3 regions of the Paraburkholderia sp. EG287B genome follow, and region 3 is predicted to be linked to each of the others. Evidence: riboswitches for the same ligand, from Rfam matches in the RefSeq annotation. Region 3 holds a riboswitch; each other region holds the start of a gene.
What was found. Region 3 has a riboswitch for cobalamin ahead of AB4Y40_RS24215 (TonB-dependent receptor). Riboswitches for the same ligand answer to the same signal wherever they lie in the genome.

Region 1 (7,219 bases), on a different contig from region 3:
GCGATTCGCGGCCGCCCCGTTGAAGTCCTTGGCGCGGCCCGCAAAGCGCGCGTTCAGTTCGGCGCCGATCAACAGCCCCTTGCCGCGCACTTCCTTGAACATGTCGAAGCGCTCGTTGAGCTTCGCGAGCTTGCCGCGAATCGCTTCGCCGCGCGCACGCACGCCAGCCAGCAGCGCCGGATCGCTCACGAGCTCGACCACCTTGCCCGCCAGAGCGGCGCCCAGCGGATTGCCGCCATAGGTCGTGCCATGCACGCCCACCTTGAAGTGCGCGGCAATCGCTTCGGTCGTGAGCATCGCGCCGATCGGGAAGCCGTTGCCGAGCGCCTTGGCGGTCGTGAGGATGTCGGGCGTGACGCCCGTATCTTCGTAGGCGTAGAAGTGGCCCGTGCGGCCCACGCCCGTTTGCACTTCGTCGAAAATCAGCAGCGCGCCGTGCGCGTCGCACGCTTCGCGCAGCGCGCGCAGGAACGCGGGATCGGCGGGAATAACCCCGCCCTCGCCCTGCACCGGCTCGACGATCACGGCGCAGGTCTGCGCGCCGATGGCGCGCTTCGCCGCTTCGATGTCGTTGTACGGCAGATGCGTGATGCCGCCCGGCACGGGGCCAAAGCCCTCCGAATACTTGGGCTGGCCGCCCACGCTCACGGTGAAGAAGGTGCGGCCGTGGAACGACTGCGTGAACGAGACGATCTCGAACTTGTCGGCGCCGTGCCGATCGAACGCCACGCGGCGCGCAAGCTTGAGCGCCGCCTCATTGGCCTCCGCACCCGAGTTCGCGAAGAACGCGCGATCGGCGAACGTGAGCGCTTCGAGCTGGCGCGCGAGGCGCAGCACCGGCTCGTTGGTGTAGCCGTTGCCGATGTGCCAGAGCTTGCTGCCCTGCTCCTGCAGCACGCGCAGCAGCTCCGGATGCGCATGGCCCAACGACGTCACGGCGATGCCGCAGGCGAAGTCGATGTAATCGCGGCCCTCGGTGTCCCACACGCGCGAGCCGACACCGCGATCCGGCACGAACGGCGCGGGCGAGAAACACGGCACCATCACTTCGTCGAAGGTCTTGCGGCTCACAGTCTGGTCGTTCATGGCGATTCCTCTTTTACTCAGTGCGTGTCGAATTCGGGGTCGGTGTGCGTTGGGGCCGTGCCCTTTCGCTCAGGTGGCGTTGCATGGGACGGGACTAAGCGCTCCAGCGCCAAGCCCGTCGACACCTGTGCAGTGTAGGCAAGCTGCGCGCAAACGTCTTGCGCAGGCGCGACGCGTTTTTTCGTACGGAACCTGCAAGGTCCGGGCGCTTGCTGCGCCGCGGCCAGCTTCACTGCACTTCCGGCGGCTCGACGAGCGCGCCCGCGCGCGGTTCGGCGGCGGCCCCGCCGTGCTGGCGCTCGATCCAGTTGCGGCGGTCCTCGCGCGGCGTCACGCCGAAGCGCTCGCGGTACGCATTCGAAAAATGCGCCGCCGACGAAAACCCGCACGCGAGACTGATCTGCACCACCGACTTGCTGGTGCGCTGCAATTGCGAGCGCGCCTTGGCAAGGCGCAGGCCCAGGTAATACTTCGACGGCATCGCGCCGAGGTACTGGCGAAACAGCCGCTCGAGCTGCCGCCGCGACACGCCCACGAGATTCGCGATCTCGTCGGTCGTGAGCGGGTCCTCGATATTCGCCTCCATCAGCTTGAGCGCGTCGTTCAGGCGCGGGTGCCGCTCGCCGGGCGCGGTCACGAATGGAATGCGCTGGCGCTCGTCGCCGCTGCGCAGCGTGCTGGCGCCCAGCGCGTCGGCAATGCGCTCGGCGAGTTCCGGGCCATGGTCGCGGCCGATCATCGCGAGCATGAAGTCGAGTGTGGCCTGGCCGCCCGAGCAGGTCGCGCGGTCGCGGTCGATTTCATAGATGTGCTGCGTGACGATGGTGCGCTCGAACTGCTCGGCGAACTGCTGGAAGGTTTCCCAGTTTGCGGCCACGCGGTAGCCCTGCAACTGCCCCGCCATCGCGAGCCACCAGATGCCGTGGTGAATGCCCGTGACGAGTGGCGTGCGCTGCCCCACACGCGCGAGGCTCGCGAGAAAGAGCCGGTAGTCGGCGAACTGCTGGTAGCGCTCGGTCACGACGATCAGCCAGTCGGCTGAAACGGCGTCGCCGAACGCGCAGTCGGCGGGCCACTGCGCGCCACCCGCGAGCGGCACGGGGCGGCCGTTCCACGAGCACATCTGCCAGCGGTACAGCGCGCGGCCGTCGATCTCGTTGGCGAGATTGAGCGCGTCGACGATCGGGCCCACGCCCGACATCGAAACGGGCGGCAGCGCGACGATCGCCACCTGGGTCGTGCGGCTGGCGCGCGCGAGCGGCACCTGGCCCCCGGGCGCGGCGGCCGGAACTGAAGCGGAAGGAAGAGCGGCGGAACGGACCATCGGCAAGACGCGGCGCGAGACTGAACGCGCCGCTTACTTGAGACTGCCGGAGAGGAACTGACGCAAGCGATCGCTCTTCGGCGCGCCGAGCACATCGGCGGGCGAGCCCTCTTCCTCCGTGCGCCCCTGGTGCAGGAACATCACATGATTCGAGACGTTGCGCGCAAAGCCCATTTCGTGGGTGACGACGATCATCGTGCGGCCCTCTTCGGCCAGCTTTTGCATCACCTTGAGCACTTCGCCCACGAGTTCGGGGTCGAGCGCCGAAGTCGGTTCGTCGAACAGCATCACGTCGGGATGCATCGCGAGCGCGCGCGCAATCGCCACGCGCTGCTGCTGGCCGCCCGAAAGATGCGACGGATATTGCTTCTCCACGCGGGGCGCGAGGCCCACTTTCTCCAGATACTGCCGCGCGCGGTCCTCGGCTTCCTTGCGCGGCACGCCGAGCACGTGGATAGGCGCTTCCATCACGTTCTCGAGCACGTTCATGTGCGACCAGAGATTGAAGTGCTGGAACACCATCGCGAGCTTGGTGCGGATGCGCTGCAACTGCTTGTGGTCGGCCACATCCAGGTCGCCGTTGCGGCCCGCCTTGGTGCGCACGGCCTCGCCGTCCACGACGATCTCGCCGGCGTTCGGCTTCTCGAGGAAATTGATGCAGCGCAGGAAGGTGCTCTTGCCCGAACCGCTCGCGCCGATGATGCTGATCACGTCGCCCTTCTTCGCGTCGAGCGAGACGCCCTTGAGCACCTCGTTGTCGCCGTAGCGCTTGTGGATGTCGCGCGCGACGAGCTTGCTATCTGAGGATTGCGTCTGAGCCAAGATGGTCTCCAGTTTCCGGTGTTCCAGTGAATCAGCGGGTGCGCACGGCGAGATGGCCGAGCCAGCGTTTTTCGGCGCGGCGGAACGCGGCCACCAGCACGAACGATACCGCACAGTAGATCAGCGCCGCGAGGCCGAACGACTCGAACGAGCGGTAGGTGGCCGAGTTGGCGTCGCGCGCGACCTTGAGAATGTCGGGCACCGTCGCGGTGAAGGCCACCGTGGTCGCGTGCAGCATCAGGATCACTTCGTTACTGTACAGCGGCAGTGCGCGGCGCAGCGCCGAAGGCAGGATCACGCGCCAGTACATCGTGAACGGGCTCATGCCGTAGGCGCGCGCCGCTTCCACTTCGCCGTGCGAGGTCGCGCGGATCGCGCCCGCGAAAATCTCCGTCGTGTACGCACAGGTGTTGAGCGCGAACGCGAGCACCGCGCAGTTCAGGCCGCTGCGGAAGAACGCGTCGAGCAGCGGCTCCGAACGGATGAACGCGAGACTGTACACGCCCGTGTAGATGAGCAGCAACTGCACGTAGAGCGGCGTGCCGCGAAACACGTAGGTGTAGAAACGCACCGGCAGCGAGAGCCAGCGGCGGCTCGAGACGCGCGCCACGGCGAGCGGCACCGCGCACACGAAGCCGAAGGCGACGGAGATCACGAGCAGCCACAGCGTCATCGCGAGGCCCGAGACATGCTCGCCGTCCCAGTAAAGGAACGCGCGGCCGAATTGCTGGATGATTTCGTTCATGACGGCCTTTTCCTCACAGTTGCGCGTGACGCACGCCCACCGAATAGCGGCGTTCGAGCCAGACGAGCGCGAAGTTCGAGAGCGTGGTGATCGCGAGATAGATGAGCGCCGCGATCACGAGGAAGAAGAACAGGTTGAAGGTGCTGCGGCCCGCGTCCTGGGCGGCCTTCACGACATCGGCGAGACCGATGATCGAGACGAGCGCCGTCGCCTTGACGAGCACCTGCCAGTTGTTGCCGATGCCGGGCAGCGCGAACCGCATCATCTGCGGAAAGAGGATGCGGGCGAACACGCGCGCCCCGCTCATGCCGTAGGCGTGGCCCGCTTCGAGCTGGCCGCGCGGCACCGCGAGAAACGCGCCGCGAAAGGTTTCGGTGAAGTACGCGCCATAAATGAAGCCGAGCGTGACGACGCCGGCCACGAACGGATCGATATCGATCTGCGCCATGCCGAGCGCGTCGGTGGCCTCGTTCACGCCGATCTGGATGCTGTAGAAGAGCAGCAGCATCAGCACGAGGTCGGGCACCGAGCGGATCAGCGTCGTGTAGGCGGTCGCCACGGCCGCGAGCGGCCGGTTGAACGAGAGCTTGGCCGCCGCGCCCGCCAGGCCGAGCAGGACAGCCACGCCGAGCGAGAGGAGCGAAAGTTCGATGGTCTGGATCGTGCCGGCGAGCAGCACCGGGCCAAAGCCGTAAAGGATCACGCGCGTCTCCGGAACAAAGTTGTTTTGTCGTTTCGGGCGGCCTCGCGCGGCACGTGGGCGCCGCCGAAACCGATGAACTGGCGCGGATCGTCTCAGTGCAAAATGGATTGCTCAAACTAGCGCGGCGCGGATATTGCAGTGCAGCATTGCCGCGCGACGCGTCGGCGCGTGCGGATCAGGCCCGCACAGCCGCGGGCGCGATGCTTTTGAAAGGCGGAAAAAAATGCCCCGGCACGCGAGGCGCGCGGGGCATTTACGCAAGTTTGGGGTCGCTTTTTCGATAGGCGCGCGGCGTGCGCGCCGCGACCCGGCGGAGCTTACGCGGCGCGCGTTTGCGTGCCGCGTGCGCTGCCCGCACGGGCGTTCGCGCCGAGCAGCTGTTCGGCGAGCGCGCCGAACAGCAGGCCGATCGTGGTCCAGAGAATGAGCTGCATGCCGATCGACACCGTGCGGAACTTCCACAGCAGCACGGCCGGGAACGCGGCGGGCACCTCGTTGATCGTCGGCAGCGCGAGCTGGACCGCGCCGATCACGACGACGAACAGCACGAGCGCCACGATCGAAGCGTTCCAGACGCCCAGACGCGGCACGAACGCGGCGCGCACCTTGAGCGATAACACCGACACGGCGATCGAGATCGCGATCATCAGGAAGAAGAGCCCGGTTCGATAGCCGATCGTCTCCGGGTCGCCGACCGAGGGCGGATTCGACGGATACTTGATGTTCGGCACCATGTAGATCGCGACGAACGCCGCGAGCGCGAGCCAGGCCGAGAGCGCGCGCGGCGAAAGACGCCCCGCGCGGCCATTCGCATACGCGAAGACGAGCGCAAAGAGCCCGCCGATCGACGCGCCATAGACCATCACGCCCGTGAAGAGACCGAAGCTCGCCTGGGTCTCGCGGCTGACGATTTCGGGCTCGGGCGCTTCGCCCTTCGCGGCGTCCGCTTTCTCCTCGAAGGAAATCGCCTGATCGACCTGGGGCTCGCCCGCGATCTTCGCGAAGCCGAACGTGAGGAGTCCCGCGGCGATGCCTGCGAGCATGCCGCGTACCAGCAACTTGCCAACCATGTTCAGCTCCCGGTCAGTGGCAGGGGAAGCCGAGCAGATGGCGGCCGTCGTGAACGAACTCGTGGACGTACATGCCCGGGAAGATCGCGGTGGCGCCCTGCTCGGCGCCCACGAAGTACAGGGCCAGCAGCAGCATGAGGCCGCCGAAGATCGCCCAGGGCAGGATCTCCCGCAGCGGAATGGGCGCCGGCGCGGCCGGTGCGTGCTGCAAGGGGAATGTGGTTTCGGACATGCTGACTTCTCCTGGGGTTACGCGCCCCGCTAGTCGTTGAAAGAGTGGTTCACGACGCGCAGGTCTGACTTCCGTTGCTTCGATGTTTTCGACGGCAACCAGTTACAGTGGCGCGACCGCGCCGGACTTGCACCGGCTTCCGCGTGTCGTGGAGCCTGTATTCTACGCGCTGCGGCGGCTGGCCGCGGCTCGAATGTCAGCCACAGAGTGGCGAAGCAAAAGGAGAAGCATGTCGACGACAGTCTGGCTGGTGAGCCATGCGGCCAATGCCGCGCTGCGCTCGGGCACGTTCCCGCACGAGCCTGACGTGCCTGTAGCGGGCGGTGACGCCGAAGCAGCGCTCGACGCGCGCGCACTCGAGGCGCTCGCCGCCTGGCGCGAGCGCTGGCACGTGCGGCTGGCCGGCGGTCATCGCCATGGCGAGGCGCCGTGCGCGCTCACGAGTCCCGCAGCGATCGCGCGCGCGAGCGCACGCGCGGCAGGCTTCGCGGGGGCAACGCCAGCTGACGCGCTCGCCGAAGCCGCCTTCGGCGCGTGGCAAGGCCGGCGCCTGACGGATCTCGCGCGGGAAGCGCCCGAAGCCCTTGCGGCATGGACGCGCGATCCAGGCTTCAGGCCGCCAGACGGCGGCGACTCGTTCGACGATGTCCGCGCGCGCGTCGGCGCCTGGCTCGATGCGCTGCCCGAATCGGGACACACCCTGATCGCCTTCACGCACTCGAGCGTGATCCGGGCGGCGATTCTTCACGCGCTGGGCGCGCCGTCGTCGGGTTTTCGCTCGATCGAAATCGCGCCGCTTGCCGTGACGGCGCTGCGCCGCTCGGAGCACGGCTGGGTATGGCTCGCAGCGATGGACTGAGACAGGGACGGCATTCCTTGATCTGCGTCCATGCGCCGCGAAACTACACGTATCAACGCGTTGACACACACCTATCCGAGGCCTAGCATCGGGACTGTATCAACCACGTAGATACACCGCGATCAGGTATGGACATCAAGCTCAACACGTTATTGGCCAGGCGGCTGATTCAGTACGAGGACGAAATGGCGATACAAACCCTGAAGCGTTGGGGAAACAGCCTTGCGGTGCGCATTCCGGCCAGCCTTGCCAGCAAGCTGGCGTTGGCAGAGGGACAGGAAGTCGAGGTGGAAGTCGAAGATGGGTCGCTCACGGTTCGCCCGCATACGGCGATCCGGCGCTTCTCGCGCGAGCGCTATTTGCAGCAGTTGCGCGAGA
Region 2 (7,219 bases), on a different contig from region 3:
CGGCACGAGTTCGGCGTCGTGGTAGTTCGCGTAGGTGTCGTCGCCGCGCGAGCGCGACGGCTGGATACCCACGAACACCTGGCCACAGCGCCAGCCCGCAATCATGAAGCGGCCGCGGCGCACCGTGGGGTCATCCTCCGGCACGCCCCAGCGCGCGATCAGCGCGTTTTGCGCCTCGGCGGGCAGTTGCGAGAAGCGCGCGCGGTAGTCGTCGAGGGAAAGACTCTGCCATGCGGGACGCAGCGCGCGGGTGTCCGGATCGTTGGTCACGCCCTGCGTGAGGATGCGCATGAGCGCGTCGCCGGCTGCGGGCAGATCGGCCACGCGATAGCCTTCGTCGCGCAGCATGCGCAGGATGCCGACCACCGAGGCCGGCGTGTCGAGCCCCACGCCGTTGCCGATGCGCCCTTCGCTCATCGGATAGTTCGCGAGCACGAGCGCGAGCTTCTTCTCTGCATTCGGCAGGCTGCGCAGACGGCACCACCGGCGCGCCAGTTCGGCGACGAAAGCCACGCGTTCGGCGTCGGGCTGATAGCGCACGACATCGACCTGCGTCTCCTTGCAGTGGTACGCAAGGCCCTTGAAGCTGATCGCACGCGTAATCACGCGGCCGTCCACTTCGGGCAGTGCGATATGCATGGCGATGTCGCGAGAATTCAGGCCGTGATTGTCCTTCACCCAGTCTTCGCGATTGCCGCCGCTCAGGATCACCTGGAGCACAGGCGCGTCGCCGGCGAGCGCGATCGGTTCGGGGTCATCGAGCGATGAAGCCGCGAATGCCGTGGTATTCAGCACGAGCGAGACGTCGTGTTCGGCCGCCAGTTGGTCGAGCACGTCGCGGCTCAAGGCGTCCTTGAGCGACGTGATCGCAAGCGGCAGCGGGTTCAGGCCGCGCGCGAGCAGCGCGGCGATCAAGGCATCGAAAGCGGCGGTGTTCGCCGCCTGCAGATGCGCCTTGTAAAACAGCAGCGCGACGACCGGCGCGCCGGGTTGCCAGCGCGCGCGCCATTCGTCGATGGTCGCGACATCGCGCTGCGGGCAATAGAGTGCGGCGGCCGGCAGCGCGACGGGCGGCGCGGGCTCGCTGCCCCAGTCGAACGCGCGCCACGCGAGCGCACGCAGGAACGATTCGGCGTTGGCCGCGCCGCCTTCGCGCAGATAACGCCACAGCAAGCGGCAAAACTCGGGCTCGGCGCGGCTCTTGGCGATGAGATTGGGGTCTTCCTGCAAGTCGCCCGAAAACATCGCGAGCAGTTGTCCGCGACGCCCGGCGAGCGAGACGACCTGCTCGATCCCATAAGGCCAGTACGTTTCGCCGCCCAGATGATCGACCACCACCACGCGCGCGTGCTGCAAGACGTCTTTGACGTAGAAGTCCACCGACGCGGGCTGGCGCAGATACGTGACGTTCGCGAGCCGCACGCCCGGAAAACCGGCGGGCAGACGCGGCACCACGCTCGCCAGCAGCGCGAGCGTGGTGTCCGCCGAACTGAGCACGACGATCTCGGCGGGCTGCTGGTCGATCCGGATAACGCCTTGCGTGTCGTCGACGAAACCGCCCGGCGTGGTGCGCAGCAAATGCATGGAACAGCCTCGTCTAGCTCGGCGCGATCACTTCGCGGCCGCGGTCTGCAGGTTCGCCAATGCGGTATCGAAGGCCGCTTGCAGCGTCGCGCCATCGAGGTCTTCGCCGATCAGCACGAAACGGCTCGCGAGCGGCTGTGCCGCGCTTTCCTGCGCGTTCCAGCGGCGGTCGAAATAGCTGTCGAAGCGACGGCCCACGCCTTGAATCACGAGGCGCATGGGCGCGCCCGGCAACGCGGCAAAGCCCTTCACGCGATAGATCGTGTGCGCATCGACGAGTTGTTGCAGCGCCTCGATCACGCTTTCGCGCGAAGCGGCAGCGCCTGACACCACGACCGAATCGAACTCGTCATGGTGATGATCGGGATCGTCGGCGGAACCGTGATGGTCGTGCCGCAGATGAATGCTCTCCTCGGAGGCCGCCTCGAGCCCGAGCAGCGTATGCAGATCGAGCTTGCCGTGCTGCGCGCGCACGATCTTCACCTGCGGCGGCAGTTCTTCGCGCAGTTCGGCGATGAGCGCGTCCTGGTCCGCAACGTCCAGCAGATCGGTCTTGTTGAGAATGACGAGGTCGGCCGCCGAAAGCTGGTCTTCGAACAGCTCGTGCAGCGGCGACTCGTGATCGAGGTTCGGGTCGGCGCGGCGCTGCGCGTCCACGGCCTGCGGATTTTCGGCGAACTGGCCGCTCGCGGCGGCGGGGCCGTCCACCATGGTCACGACCGCATCGACGGTGAACGCGTTGCGGATCGACGGCCAGTTGAACGCCTGCACGAGCGGCTTGGGCAGCGCGAGACCCGAGGTTTCGATCAGCACGTGATCGACATCGCCGCGGCGTTCGAGCAGTTTCTCCATCACGGGAAAGAACTCTTCCTGCACGGTGCAGCAAAGGCAGCCGTTTGCGAGTTCGTAGAGCTGGCCTTCGGTTTCGTTGCCGTCTTCGTCGCAGCCGATGCCGCAGCCACGCAGGATTTCGCCGTCGATGCCGAGTTCGCCGAATTCGTTGACGATGACCGCGACGCGCAGGCCGCCCGCGTGCTGAAGAATGTGACGCAGCAGCGTGGTTTTACCGCTGCCGAGAAAGCCCGTCACGATCGTGACCGGAATCTTGCGCATTTGCATGAAGTGCTCCTTCGGCGCCAGGCCGTATCGAGGGGCATGGTGCGTCGCGCCTGCCGTTCGTGCGGGTGCCGTGTTGCGCACACGCGCGTATCCATGGAGACGCTGTCACGCGCAACGATGCAACAACCTGCAGGGGACGAACGACCAGAAACGCACCCGGGCCTCGCCCGGCTGACGCATGAAAATCACGGACCCGGCACCGCATCCCCGCAGCGCGAATCCCACGTATCTGGCCGGTATCCGGACTGACGAAACACCGCTTCGCCTTCCCGCGCGAGCGGCCTTGCGGCCGGCTTGCACAGTGGCGTGGACTGCGTAAAGCATGGAAGCGGTTTGCGGCATTCGTGCGAACGCCGCGCTCGTTGTACCGTTGCGGGTGCAGTTCAGGTTGGCCATGCCCGAGGCGGGATGGCTCCCTGATTCCCGTTTAACTGCGCGTGCATTATGAATCGCGCGCGCGAGCACCAGAGTGCGTGCGAGTGTAGGCGCGGGGGGCCTGCGCGTCAAGGAAGGCGTGGGAAGCCGCAAAAGCGTGTGCTATCGTAGCGCGCATCCGGCGCCTGCTGGAACGCGACGCTTTTGCTCGTTTTGCCTCTGCGGTCACGCCTTCGATCGACGCTCTCGCCGTGAATCCTGCCGAACATCGCGCCTCGCGCGCAGCCTCATTCGAAGCCACGCCGGAGCCCGCGCAGCGCGTGCCGCCGCTTGCGCTCGGCATCGGCTGCCGGCGCGGCGTGACGCTCGCGCAGGTCGAAGCCGCAGTGCGCGCCGCGCTCGGCGCGTGGCCGCTCGACGGCGTAACGGCCGTGGCGACGCTCGACGCCAAAGCCGGCGAACCCGCCTTGCAAGCGTTTTGCGCGGCACACGCGCTGCCGCTGCAGACGTACACGCGGGAGCAGCTCGCCGCGACGCCGACACTGGCGCCGCCCTCCGCCGCCGCGCAGGCGCAGTTCGGTGTGGACGGCGTGTGCGAGCCCTGCGCGCGTCTCGCGGCGGGCGGCGCTCCGCTCGTGCGCGGCAAGCTGGCGCTCGACGGCGTGACGGTCGCAATCGCAGGCATTCTGCAAGATCACGAAAACGCGGACGCGAAAGCGCCGCCACCAACCCACTCCCGACGATGAAAACCGATCCCGAATCGCACCAACGCATGACGCAACGCCGCCGCGAAGGCCACGAGAAGAAGCAGGCCGCCGCGACGCACGAAAAGGGCCTGTTGATCGTCAACACCGGCAATGGCAAGGGCAAGAGCACGGCCGCATTCGGCATGGCGGTGCGCATGCTCGGCCACGGCATGAAGCTCGGTGTCGTGCAGTTCATCAAGGGCGCGCTGCACACGGCCGAACGCGATTTTCTCGGCAGCGTTGCGCACTGCGATTTCGTGACGATGGGCGACGGCTACACCTGGAACACGCAGAATCGCGACGGCGACATCGCCACCGCGCGCAAGGGCTGGGACGAAGCGAAGCGCATGATCGAGAGCGGCGAGTACGCCATGGTGATCCTCGACGAACTCAACACGGTGCTCAAATACGAGTACCTGCCGCTCGACGAAGTGCTCGGCGTGATCGCGTCGCGTGCGCCGCACGTGCACGTGGTCGTGACGGGCCGCCATGCACCCGACGCCCTGATCGAAGCCGCCGACCTCGTCACGGAAATGCGCCTCGTGAAGCATCCGTATCGCGAGCAAGGCGTGAAAGCGCAAAAGGGCGTGGAGTTTTGAGCGCATGAGCGCAACGGTTGCCTGCCCCGCGCTCTTCATCAGCGCGCCCGCTTCGGGCCAGGGCAAGACCACGTTCACGGCCGGCCTCGCACGGCTGCACCGGCGCGCGGGCCGGCGCGTGCGCGTCTTCAAGACCGGGCCGGATTTTCTCGACCCGATGATCCTCGCACGCGCGAGCGGCGCGCCCGTGCTCTCGCTCGACCTGTGGATGGTGGGTAAAGAAGCGTGCCGCGCCCTGCTCGCGCAGGCCGCGCGCGAAGCCGACCTGATCCTCATCGAAGGCGTCATGGGCCTGTTCGACGGCACGCCGAGCAGCGCCGATCTCGCGACTGAGTTTGGCGTGCCGGTGGCCGCCATCGTCAGCGCGAAGTCGATGGCGCAGACCTTCGGCGCGATCGCGTTCGGCCTCGCGCGCTTTCGGCCGGAGGTGCCGTTTCATGGCGTGCTGGCGAACCGAGTGGGCTCGCCGCGCCACGCCCAGATGCTGCAGGAGGCGTTGCCCGCCGACGTGCGCTGGCTCGGGCATGTCGCGAGCGAAGCGACGATGGCGCTGCCCGATCGTCATCTCGGCCTGCATCAGGCCGCGGAGATCGACGACCTCGACGCGCGCATCGAACGCGCCGCCGACGCGCTCGCGCAAACCGCGCTCGCCGAATTGCCGCCGGCAGTGGCGTTCGCCGATCCTTCGCACGACGAAGCGATGACGCGGCGGCTCGAAGGCCGTCATATCGCCATTGCGCGCGACGCCGCGTTCTCGTTTCTCTATCCGGCGAACATGGCGTTGCTCGAATCGCTGGGTGCGAGCGTGAGTTACTTCTCGCCGCTCGCGAACGAGCCTGCGCCCGCCGGCGCCGATGCGGTCTTTCTGCCGGGCGGCTATCCCGAGCTACATGCTTCGACGCTCGCGCACAACACGCGGAGCGCGAATTCGTTGCGCGCGCATGTATCCGCAGGCAAACCGCTCGTCGCCGAATGCGGCGGCATGCTCTATCTGCTCGACGCGTTGACCGACGTGGAAGGCACGCGCACGCCGATGCTCGGCATGCTTCCGGGCGAGGCGGTCATGCAAACGCGCTTCGCTGCGCTCGGAATGCAGCAGCTCGACGGCGCGCATGGCGAGCTACGCGGCCATACGTTTCACTATTCGCGTGTTTCCACATCACTCGCACCCGCGCTCACGGCACGCCACGCTCAAACTGGCGCGCCCGGCGAGGCGCTGTATCGGCACGGCTCGATCGCGGCCACCTATATGCACGCTTACTGGCCCTCCAACCCGGCTTTCGCGGCCGCACTCTTCCATGGCACAGCCCTTTGACGAAGCCGAACGCGCGGCGGTCTACCGCGCGATTTACGAGCGCCGCGACATGCGGCACTTCGCACCGGGCCCGATCGACCCCGCGACGCTCGCGCGTCTGCTCGACGCCGCGCATCACGCGCCGAGCGTGGGCTTCATGCAGCCGTGGCGCATCATGCGCATCACGGACCATGCGTTGCGCGAACAGCTGCATGCGACGGTCGAGCGCGAACGCATCGCGACCGCCGATGCGCTGGGCAAACGGCGCGACGAGTTCATGAAGCTCAAGGTGGAGGGCATGCGCGATTGCGCCGAGGTGCTCGTGGTCGCGCTGATGGATCGCCGCGAAGCCCACGTCTTCGGCCGCCGCACGCTGCCCGAGATGGACCTCGCTTCGGTGGCGTGCGCGATCCAGAACATGTGGCTCGCGGCGCGCGCCGAAGGCCTCGGCATGGGCTGGGTGTCGATCTTCGACGTCGACGAGGTACGCGCCCTGCTCGCCATGCCCCCCGGCGCCAAGCCGGTGGCGATACTGTGCGTGGGTCAGGTCGACGCGTTCTACCCGCAGCCGATGCTAGAAATGGAGAAATGGGCCGAACGCAAGCCGCTTGGCGAATGCGTGTTCGAAAACCGCTGGCCGCATGACGAGCCGGCCAGCGTGGCCGAAGCGGCGCCGGACGCAACGCCCGGCGCCTGACGCCCGCTCACGCCTCGCGCGCGTAGCAGACGGCCTCGACGTTGTTGCCGTCGGGATCGATCAGGAATGCTGCGTAATAGTCGGGGCTGTAATCGGCACGCACGCCGGGCTCGCCATTGTCTTTCGCGCCTGCGCGCAGGCCCGCTTCATAGAAACCAACGACCGCCGCGCGGTTCGCCGCCGCGAATGCCACGTGCACGCCGCGCGGCGCCAGCGCGGTGGCGGCGGATATGGCGTGCAGCCAGAGTTTGGGCTCGCCGGGCTGGCCGAGCCCCGCGTAGGAGTCGTCGCGCATGCACACCACGACGCCTGACGGCGCGAGCAGCGCCTCGTAAAAACGCACGCTTCGTGCGAGATCCTGCACGCGCAATCCAATGTGATCGAACATGAGCGACTCCCGTGATGTCTGCGCGCAACCGTTGCGCCAGATTCTGGAGCCAGCATAGCGCCTCCGCGTTCGGCGCGGCCTGGGAAAAGTTGCCCTGAACTACTGCGGATTGACGGGTGAGACGGAGAGCACTTCCGGCATGCCCGGCGCCTGCTCCGCCGTGCCGGCGCTGGCCGGAGCCTTCAGCTTGACGCGCCATTGCGGCGCGCCCGCGTACGGCAGCCGCGCCAGTGCGCCCGCCACGAGATACGGCACGGCCTCGCGTGCGTCGGCGTTGCGGTCGCGCTTCACGGCGCTCACCTTGTAGACCTCGCCGCCTTCGGGCAACGCGAAGAAACGCAGCGTCAGCGTATGCACGTAGGGCCGCCCGAACCACGGCAACGACGGCCCCTCGGCCGGCGCGCAGCCGGCGCCGCA
Region 3 (7,219 bases):
GGTCCGCTCTTCGCGATGTCGGTGCTGGGCGGGTTTGCGTTGTTCTCGCTCGTGTTCTATGTGCCGCTGCTGTTCCAGGGCGGCTATGCGATGTCGCCGCGCGCCTCGGGCATGCTGATCACGCCGCTGCTGCTCGGCACGACGGTCGGCAGTTTCGTGAACAATCGCGTGGTCACGCGCATCCGGCGCGCCAACGCGATCCTCTACGTCGGCTTCGCGTTGTCCGCTTTCGCGAGCCTCGCGGTGGTCGTGCTGCGAGGCAACGAGCCGCATCTCGTGTGGATGGCGTGCATGGGCGCGAGCGGCCTGGGGCTGGGCCTCGTGGGCACGAGCCTCACGGTCTGCTCGCAGCAGATCGTCTCGCGCGACCATCTCGGCGCCGCCACGGCGATGCTGCAATCGCTGCGCACGTTCGGCGGCATGCTGGGCACGGCGATGACCGGCGCACTGCTCGGACATGTTTACACCATGGGCGTGAATCGCTCGCTCGACTCGTATCAGGCGACGCAGTGGTTCAAGTCGTTTGCGAGTCCCGAACTGCTCGTGGACCGCGCCGACCAGGCCGCGCTGATCAGCCGTCTCGTGAGCGCCGGCCATGCCGGCGATGCGATGATGAATTCGGCGCGCAGCGCGCTCGTGGACTCGATCCACATGGGCCTCATCGTCGCCGCCGTGGCTGCGCTGGCCGGCCTGTGTCTCGCGTGGTTCGTGCCGCCCGTGCAGGTCGGTTATCTCGAGGCGCAGCCGTAAATGAACGACGCAAAATATTTCACCGGTACTTCATTTCCACTACCGTTTAACATCTGCGTAATAAATTAGTAATTAGGGAGTAATCGACGGTAAGCATAATTCGCCGCCGTCAGTCACAAATAATCACACAGCATCAATCACGACGACGGAGCCCTCAGCATGCCCGCTTCACGCCATCGAATTGCACTGCCGGTCTACCTGGCAGTGCTCACCAGCGTTGCCGCGCTGACCGCCTGCGGAGGCGGCAATAGCGATCCCGCCACCACTGCCGCCATTCCCGCGCCGCCTGCCGACCTCGGCTCCGTGGACAACGCACCGGTTATGGCGCGTTCAGCGGCAACGTGATCGTGGCCATGGACGCGACCCAGGGTGGCTTCAACGCCGCCGACACCTGGCGCAACGACATCGCCGGCTCGGGCAAGCTCACGCTGCAGGGCAGCGGCACACTCACGCTCGCGGGGAACAACAGCTACACGGGCGGCTCGCAGGTGAGCGGCGGCGTGCTCGCGGCGGCGTCGACCACGGCCTTCGGCAACGGCGACGTGTACGTTGGGTCCGGCGGCGGCGTGGCCGTGGCGACGAGCGCACCGTTGACGGTGGCGGGCAAGTACACGCAGCTCAACGGCACGACGCTCGAACTCGACATCGACGGCAACGGCGGCGGACGCCTGCGCGTGGGCGTCCAGCTCACGGTGGCGGGCGGCACGCTGCATGTGAAGTTCGTGAACGGCTATACGCCGAAAGCGGGCGACTCGATCGACGTGATCGACGGCAGCGGCGCATCGGTGAAATTCGCAACGGTCACGGTGGATGGTTTCAAGGCCACGCCCGTTTATTCTTCGACCGGCGTTTCGGTGAAGCTCTCGGCTTCGTGATGTAGTCACTCAGCAAAGCGGCCCCGAATCGCGATGGTTCGGGGCCGTTTTGCGTGTGAATCAGAAGCGATGCCGGATGCCCGCCGCCACGAGCACCTGGTTGCGGCCGGCCGACGGGTCGCAGGTGTTGATCATCGCAAACGCACCGGACGACGCGCGCTGATAGACCGCCTCCGTATACACGTCCGTGCGTTTCGACAGCTGATAGTCGGCCTGCAGCGCACCTTGATGCCAATGTGCGGAGGTCGCGCCCGTATAGGCATACATGCCCGCCAGCGAGAACGCGGGCGTCACCTGCCACAGCGCATTCACTTCGTAGTTGCTGAAGGCGATCGACGGCAGCGGCACGCCGCCATCGGCCTCGCTCACACTCGTATGAATGGAACGTGACCAGGCCGCGCCGAGCGTCACGTCGCCGAGCGCGTAGCTCATGCCCGCGCCAATGGTGTCTTCGCGCTGCACCGCGACCTCGGTCGGCACGAGGCCCGCACCCGGCAGCACCGACGTGTCGTACGCACCCACCGAAGAGGCACCGCGTCCGTCGATGTGCATCCAAGCCACGCCGGCGCTGAACGGGCCGCCCTCGTAATGCGCGCCGAAGCCGTAGGCGCGGTTTTGCGCGAAGCGCCCCGCCGCGTTCGAAAACGCGTACATCGCGCCGGCGCTGAAACCGCCGTATGTGGCGCTCGCGAACTTCACCGCATTCGAGGCGAGCCAGGAATTGTTGGCGTTGTCGTTGTCGAACGGATGGCCGAATGCCGTGCCGCCCGCGCCGCCCGTCAGCGTGAACGGGGCGAAGTAGTCGTGCATCGTGTCGTACTGGCGGCCCAGCGTGATCGTGCCAAATCGTTCGGATTGCAGACCAACGTAGAACGGATGGTCGTTGAAGGCTTCGCCGGAGGTGACCGAGAAACCGCGCTCGAGGCGAAAGATCGCGGCGTTGCCGCCGCCGAGATCCTCGCTGCCCTGCAGGCCCCAAAAACTGCCGTCGATCAGGCCCGAGCCTGCGCGATACTGGCTGCGGCCCGCAACGTCGCTGACATAGTCGACGCTAGCGTCGATCTCACCGTACAACGTGACCTGCTGCGCCGAGGCGCCAGCGCCTGTGAATGCCAACGCCGCCCCGCCGAGGGCGGCCAGAATGTGCTTGTTCATGAGTCTTCTTGTTTGTGCTTGTAAAGAATGCATGGACGAGCGCCGTCAGCCCTCGCTTGGTGCGGCGAGGTGCCCCGACGTCGTCGTTAATCCGTCAATATCCAGCGTGCTTTTGAACAGCGAACGCCTGGTGGCCCGTGAGCGGTCTACGCCGCATCAGGGCCGGTGGTGGTGGCCGGATTGGCCCGCTTTTCCAAGGTGGGAGGGTGTGCATTGACGGCTCCTTGGGTTACGCGCCCGGGAATGAGTCGTGAAATAAACGTAGCGAGGTCTGACTTCTGGCTCGATTGACAGCCAGTCACAGTGGCGCGACCGCGCCGGATTCTCACCGGCTTCCCTGCTGCGTTTCGCTCGTGCAGCGCCTACGCGCGAAAAACAGCTGCAAGGATAGCGTAAGTTGCGGGAGCGGCCAAACCGGGTGTTTTCGCCACACGACACACGTCAAAGGTTGACGCGGCGAATGCGCGGCCATTACCCTTGCGCGCTGATGGTTCCCGGCGACGGGATCAAAAGGGAACGCAGTGCAAGACTGCGGCTGCCCCCGCAACTGTTAGCGGCGAGTCCATGCCAGAGCGTGCCACTGGGAAACCGGGAAGGCCGGCAACGGACGTCGACCCGCGAGCCAGGAGACCTGCCATCAGCCGAGTCCAGCAGCCGCAGCGGGCGGGGATCCCCAATGCGCAAAAGCACCGCCCACGCGGCGATCGCCCGTTGCACGGACAGCCCGTTTTTCAGGAGCTGTTTCCAGCCACCGCATCATGAAGTTTCGCCAATTCGTATTGACTTCCGCCGCGCTCGCCTGTGCGTGGCAAACCGCGCATGCCGCCGACGCATCGCCGACCCAGACACAGCAGCAAGCCGGCGACGGCACCACGCTGCCCAATATCCTCGTCGTGGGCGACGCGCAGCATCTGCCGCAATCGTTCGACCAGCGCTACGCGAGCACCCAGGTGCTCACGCGCGAGGACCTCGACCGCGTCTCCCCCGCCGACCCCAGCATCGCGCAGGCGCTCGCCACGCTGCCCGGCGTCACCGTCTCGCAGACCGGCGGGCCGGGGTCGTACACGGGGGTGAGCATCCGCGGGTCGTCGGCCGACCAGGTGGCCGTGTTCATCGACGGCATACGCATAGGCTCCGTCACCACGGGCACGGCCGAATGGGCCGATCTGGCGACCGCCTCGTTCGACCGCGTCGAAGTGATCTCGGGCCCCGCAGCCTCCTCGTTCGGCGCGGATGCCGTGGGCGGCGTCGTGCAGCTCTTCACGCGTCATGCGTCGAACCAGCCGAACCAGACCACCGTCTCGTTCGGCGGCGGCTCGAACAAGACCTTCGACACGCAGGTGCGCACCTCGGGCACGATCGGCTCGACCGGGCCGCTTTCCGCACTGAGCGGCCTCACCTACTCGCTGGGCCTGCACGACTACAACACGGCGGGCATCGACGCGACCCAGCCCTGGGCCTACGGCCACGAAGACGGCCGCAACCCGTACCACGCGCAGAACCTGGACGCGCGCCTTGGCTACGCGCACGACAACTGGTCGATCTCGACCTTCGCGCTCTACCACCGCTCCGATCTCTCGTTCGACAACGCGGGGGGCAACGACCGCCAGCGCGACAACCAGCTCACGACCGGCCTCGCGTTCCACCTCGACATCACGCCGACCACGCAGTTCGACCAGTCGGTGGGCTACGCGACGGACCGTCAGTTCCTCTATTCGAACGACCCGACGATCCCGACCGACGAGATCGACTCGACGCGCTTTTCCACCTCCACGTCGATCACGCATCAGGAAAGAGGCCACACGCTCTTCGGCATGCCGCTCGACGGCGAGACCAAGCTCGCCTACGACTACACGCGCGAGATGGCGTTCCTGCCGGTGGATGTGCCGGGCGGCCTGCCGGCGCGCAACGATTCGGCCGTGTCGATGCATCAGTCCACCACGCTCGGACCCGTCACGCTGTTTCTGGCGGGGCGGCACGAGATCGTGCAGGGGCAATCGGTGAATACGGGCAACGTCGCACTGTCGTGGGCGATCACGCCGGTCTACACCGCGCGCGTTTCGTACGGCAACGCGTTCCGCCTGCCGACCTTCAACGACCTCTACTATCCGGGCTACTCGAATCCCAACCTGCTGCCCGAACGCAGCGATTCGGTCGAAGCCGCGCTCGACGCCACCACGTCGATCGGCACGTTCACGGCGGCCGTGTACGACACGCGGGTGCACGACCTCATCACGTACAACTCGCAGACCTTCCTGCCCGTGAACGTGGGCCGCGCGCACATTCAGGGGCTCGACCTCTCGTACAAGGGCACGCTCGGCAAGTCCACGCCGGTGAGCCTCGCGGTGGGGATCCTGAATCCGCAGGACGTGACCGACCAGACCTGGCTCAATCGCCGCCCGCGCCAGACGGCGAGCCTGAGCGTGGATCACACGTGGGACGAGTTCCAGCTCCACGCCCTCAGTACCGGCGTTTCGCTGCTGTATAACGGCTCGACGTTCGACGACCAGCTCAACACGATCTACCTGCCTTCGTGGACCACGGTGAGCCTGCGCGCGTCGTACAAGGTCAATGCGCATCTCGCGCTTTCGGCCACGCTGGCGAACGTGTTCAACCGGCAGTACGTGACCGCATACGGGTACAACACGCTGGGGCGCACGGCGTTTGGCAAGGTGACCTATACGTTCTGAGCGTTGCGTGCGAGCGGGTGCGTTCAAGCGTTTCGCGCGCCCGCTCGCCTAGCCCTCGCGCTTCGGCCGCCGCACCGCGCGAATCTTCCCGCTGTTGCCGCCGCCGCAGAAAAACTGCTCGCCGCCATCGGACTCCAGCCCCGAAACGGCGGTCCCCGGCGGCATGTCGAGCTGTTCCAGCACTTCGCCCGTGCCCGGATCGATGCGCCGCAAGTCGCTCTCGTCGCCTTCCCAGGTGCCGTGCCACAGCTCGCCATCCACCCACGTCACGCCCGTGACGAAGCGGCTCGATTCGAGCGTGCGCAGGATCGCGCCCGTCTGCGGATCGACCTGATGGATCTTGCGCTCGCGATACACCCCGACCCAGAGCGTGCCGTCTGCCCACGCGAGTCCCGAGTCGCCGCCGCCTCCAGGCGCGGGAATCGTGGCAAGCACGCGGCCCGTTTCAGGGTCGATCTTGTGGATGCGGTCCTCGGCGATCTGAAACAGATGCCGGCCGTCGAACGCCGTGCCCGCGTGTGCCGCAATGTCGATCGAGCGCTGTGTCTGGCCGCTCTGCGGATCGAGCGACGCGATGCGCTCGCCCACGGCGAACCACACCTGCTTGCCGTCGTACGAGACGCCGCCCACCTTCTCGATGCCGGGAAAAGGGCCGTACTCGCGGACGATTTCGGCAGTCGTTCGTTTCATGGTTTCCTCCTTGAATGACGGGACAGGCGTTCATCCTAGTCGCCTGGCAGCGGCGCGGGGAGTAACAAGGTCGTCGCGAATCCGGGGACGGGCGGCGTGGTCCAGCGGCGCGCGCGGCCGTAGCCGAACGACTGCACCTTGTCCGCCGCGGCGAGCGAATCGAGCGCGCGCTGCACGGTGCGCTGGCTCGCGCCAAGCGCCAGCGCCAGCGCCGAACTCGACCACGATTCACCATCGGCGAGAAAGGCCAGCACGGCGGCGTGCTTTTCTTCCACGGGCCGTGCCAGCACCACCACTTCGCTCGCGTGGCGCGGCGCCAGCGCGAAGCCCTGCTGGGTCGCGCCGATCTCCGCCACGTCGCGCATCAGCGTGCGCAAGCGGCCGATTTCCACGCGCAGGCGGGCGCGATGCGTTTCGTCGGCGTGCTTCGTGCGAAAGGCGCGGGCGATGAGCGCGTCGCGCGGCACGTCGGCGGGCCACGCCTCGGCGAGCGCGCGGGCGAGCACGAACAGCACGGGCCGTCTTGCGAGTTCGATGACGGTCGGGCCCTCGCGCGCGACGTAGCGGCACGCGTCCACGACGAGCGCCTTCGAGGCGAGCAGCGCCTCGACGTCTTCCAGCAGCAGCACCCGCTCTTCACCGCGCGCGATGAGGCGCGCCGCCGGCGAGGTCAACAGCAGCGCGGCGCTCTCGATCTCGGCGCTCAGCGCCGCGATGCCCGCCTCACGCGCGGCGCGCGCGGCCGCGGAGAGCGCGCGCCGCGCCGCCTGCGTCTGAATGCGCCGCATGGCAATGCCGGCGGCGATCAGCTCGTGCGCCGCACGCAACGCAGGCGGCAGCGGCGCGGGATCGGCTTCGGCAAGCATGCCGCCGGCCTCGTCGAGGCGGCCGATGAGCAGCAACCGGCGTATTTCCAGGTAGCGTGCGTGCGCGGCATTGAGACGGTCGCCATGGGCCTCGAGCGTTTGCCGCGCCGCAGCGAGCGTATCGGTCGGCCAGCCGAGGTCGCGTGAGGCGAGCGCGATTTCGGCCTCGGCGACGACACAGCGCGCACGCGCC

Region 1: linked by a shared signal. The riboswitch ahead of AB4Y40_RS03710 (CbtB-domain containing protein) and the one ahead of AB4Y40_RS24215 (TonB-dependent receptor) in region 3 are both predicted to bind cobalamin.
Region 2: linked by a shared signal. The riboswitch ahead of cobW (cobalamin biosynthesis protein CobW) and the one ahead of AB4Y40_RS24215 (TonB-dependent receptor) in region 3 are both predicted to bind cobalamin.

What each region holds. Positions count from the first base shown of each region.
Region 1 is NZ_JBFRCG010000002.1:210,739-217,957, forward strand. Features, by position in the region: gene AB4Y40_RS03680 (aspartate aminotransferase family protein) at 1-1,086, opposite strand, end outside; gene AB4Y40_RS03685 (GlxA family transcriptional regulator) at 1,316-2,410, opposite strand; gene AB4Y40_RS03690 (ABC transporter ATP-binding protein) at 2,444-3,232, opposite strand; gene AB4Y40_RS03695 (ABC transporter permease) at 3,264-3,977, opposite strand; gene AB4Y40_RS03700 (ABC transporter permease) at 3,991-4,680, opposite strand; gene AB4Y40_RS03705 (CbtA family protein) at 4,998-5,750, opposite strand; gene AB4Y40_RS03710 (CbtB-domain containing protein) at 5,764-5,982, opposite strand; cobalamin riboswitch at 6,022-6,167, opposite strand; gene AB4Y40_RS03715 (histidine phosphatase family protein) at 6,212-6,841, shown strand; gene AB4Y40_RS03720 (AbrB/MazE/SpoVT family DNA-binding domain-containing protein) at 6,970-7,219, shown strand, end outside.
Region 2 is NZ_JBFRCG010000012.1:110,272-117,490, reverse strand. Features, by position in the region: gene cobN (cobaltochelatase subunit CobN) at 1-1,584, opposite strand, end outside; gene cobW (cobalamin biosynthesis protein CobW) at 1,612-2,703, opposite strand; cobalamin riboswitch at 2,917-3,187, opposite strand; gene AB4Y40_RS22690 (cobalamin biosynthesis protein) at 3,330-3,824, shown strand; gene cobO (cob(I)yrinic acid a,c-diamide adenosyltransferase) at 3,821-4,423, shown strand; gene AB4Y40_RS22680 (cobyrinate a,c-diamide synthase) at 4,428-5,738, shown strand; gene bluB (5,6-dimethylbenzimidazole synthase) at 5,722-6,414, shown strand; gene AB4Y40_RS22670 (VOC family protein) at 6,422-6,802, opposite strand; gene AB4Y40_RS22665 (DUF4136 domain-containing protein) at 6,902-7,219, opposite strand, start outside.
Region 3 is NZ_JBFRCG010000013.1:80,754-87,972, reverse strand. Features, by position in the region: gene AB4Y40_RS24235 (MFS transporter) at 1-750, shown strand, start outside; gene AB4Y40_RS24230 (hypothetical protein) at 910-1,095, shown strand; partial or broken gene AB4Y40_RS24225 (autotransporter-associated beta strand repeat-containing protein) at 1,068-1,625, shown strand; gene AB4Y40_RS24220 (porin) at 1,686-2,780, opposite strand; cobalamin riboswitch at 3,027-3,161, opposite strand; cobalamin riboswitch at 3,252-3,434, shown strand; gene AB4Y40_RS24215 (TonB-dependent receptor) at 3,539-5,470, shown strand; gene AB4Y40_RS24210 (glutamine cyclotransferase) at 5,519-6,160, opposite strand; gene AB4Y40_RS24205 (helix-turn-helix domain-containing protein) at 6,196-7,219, opposite strand, start outside.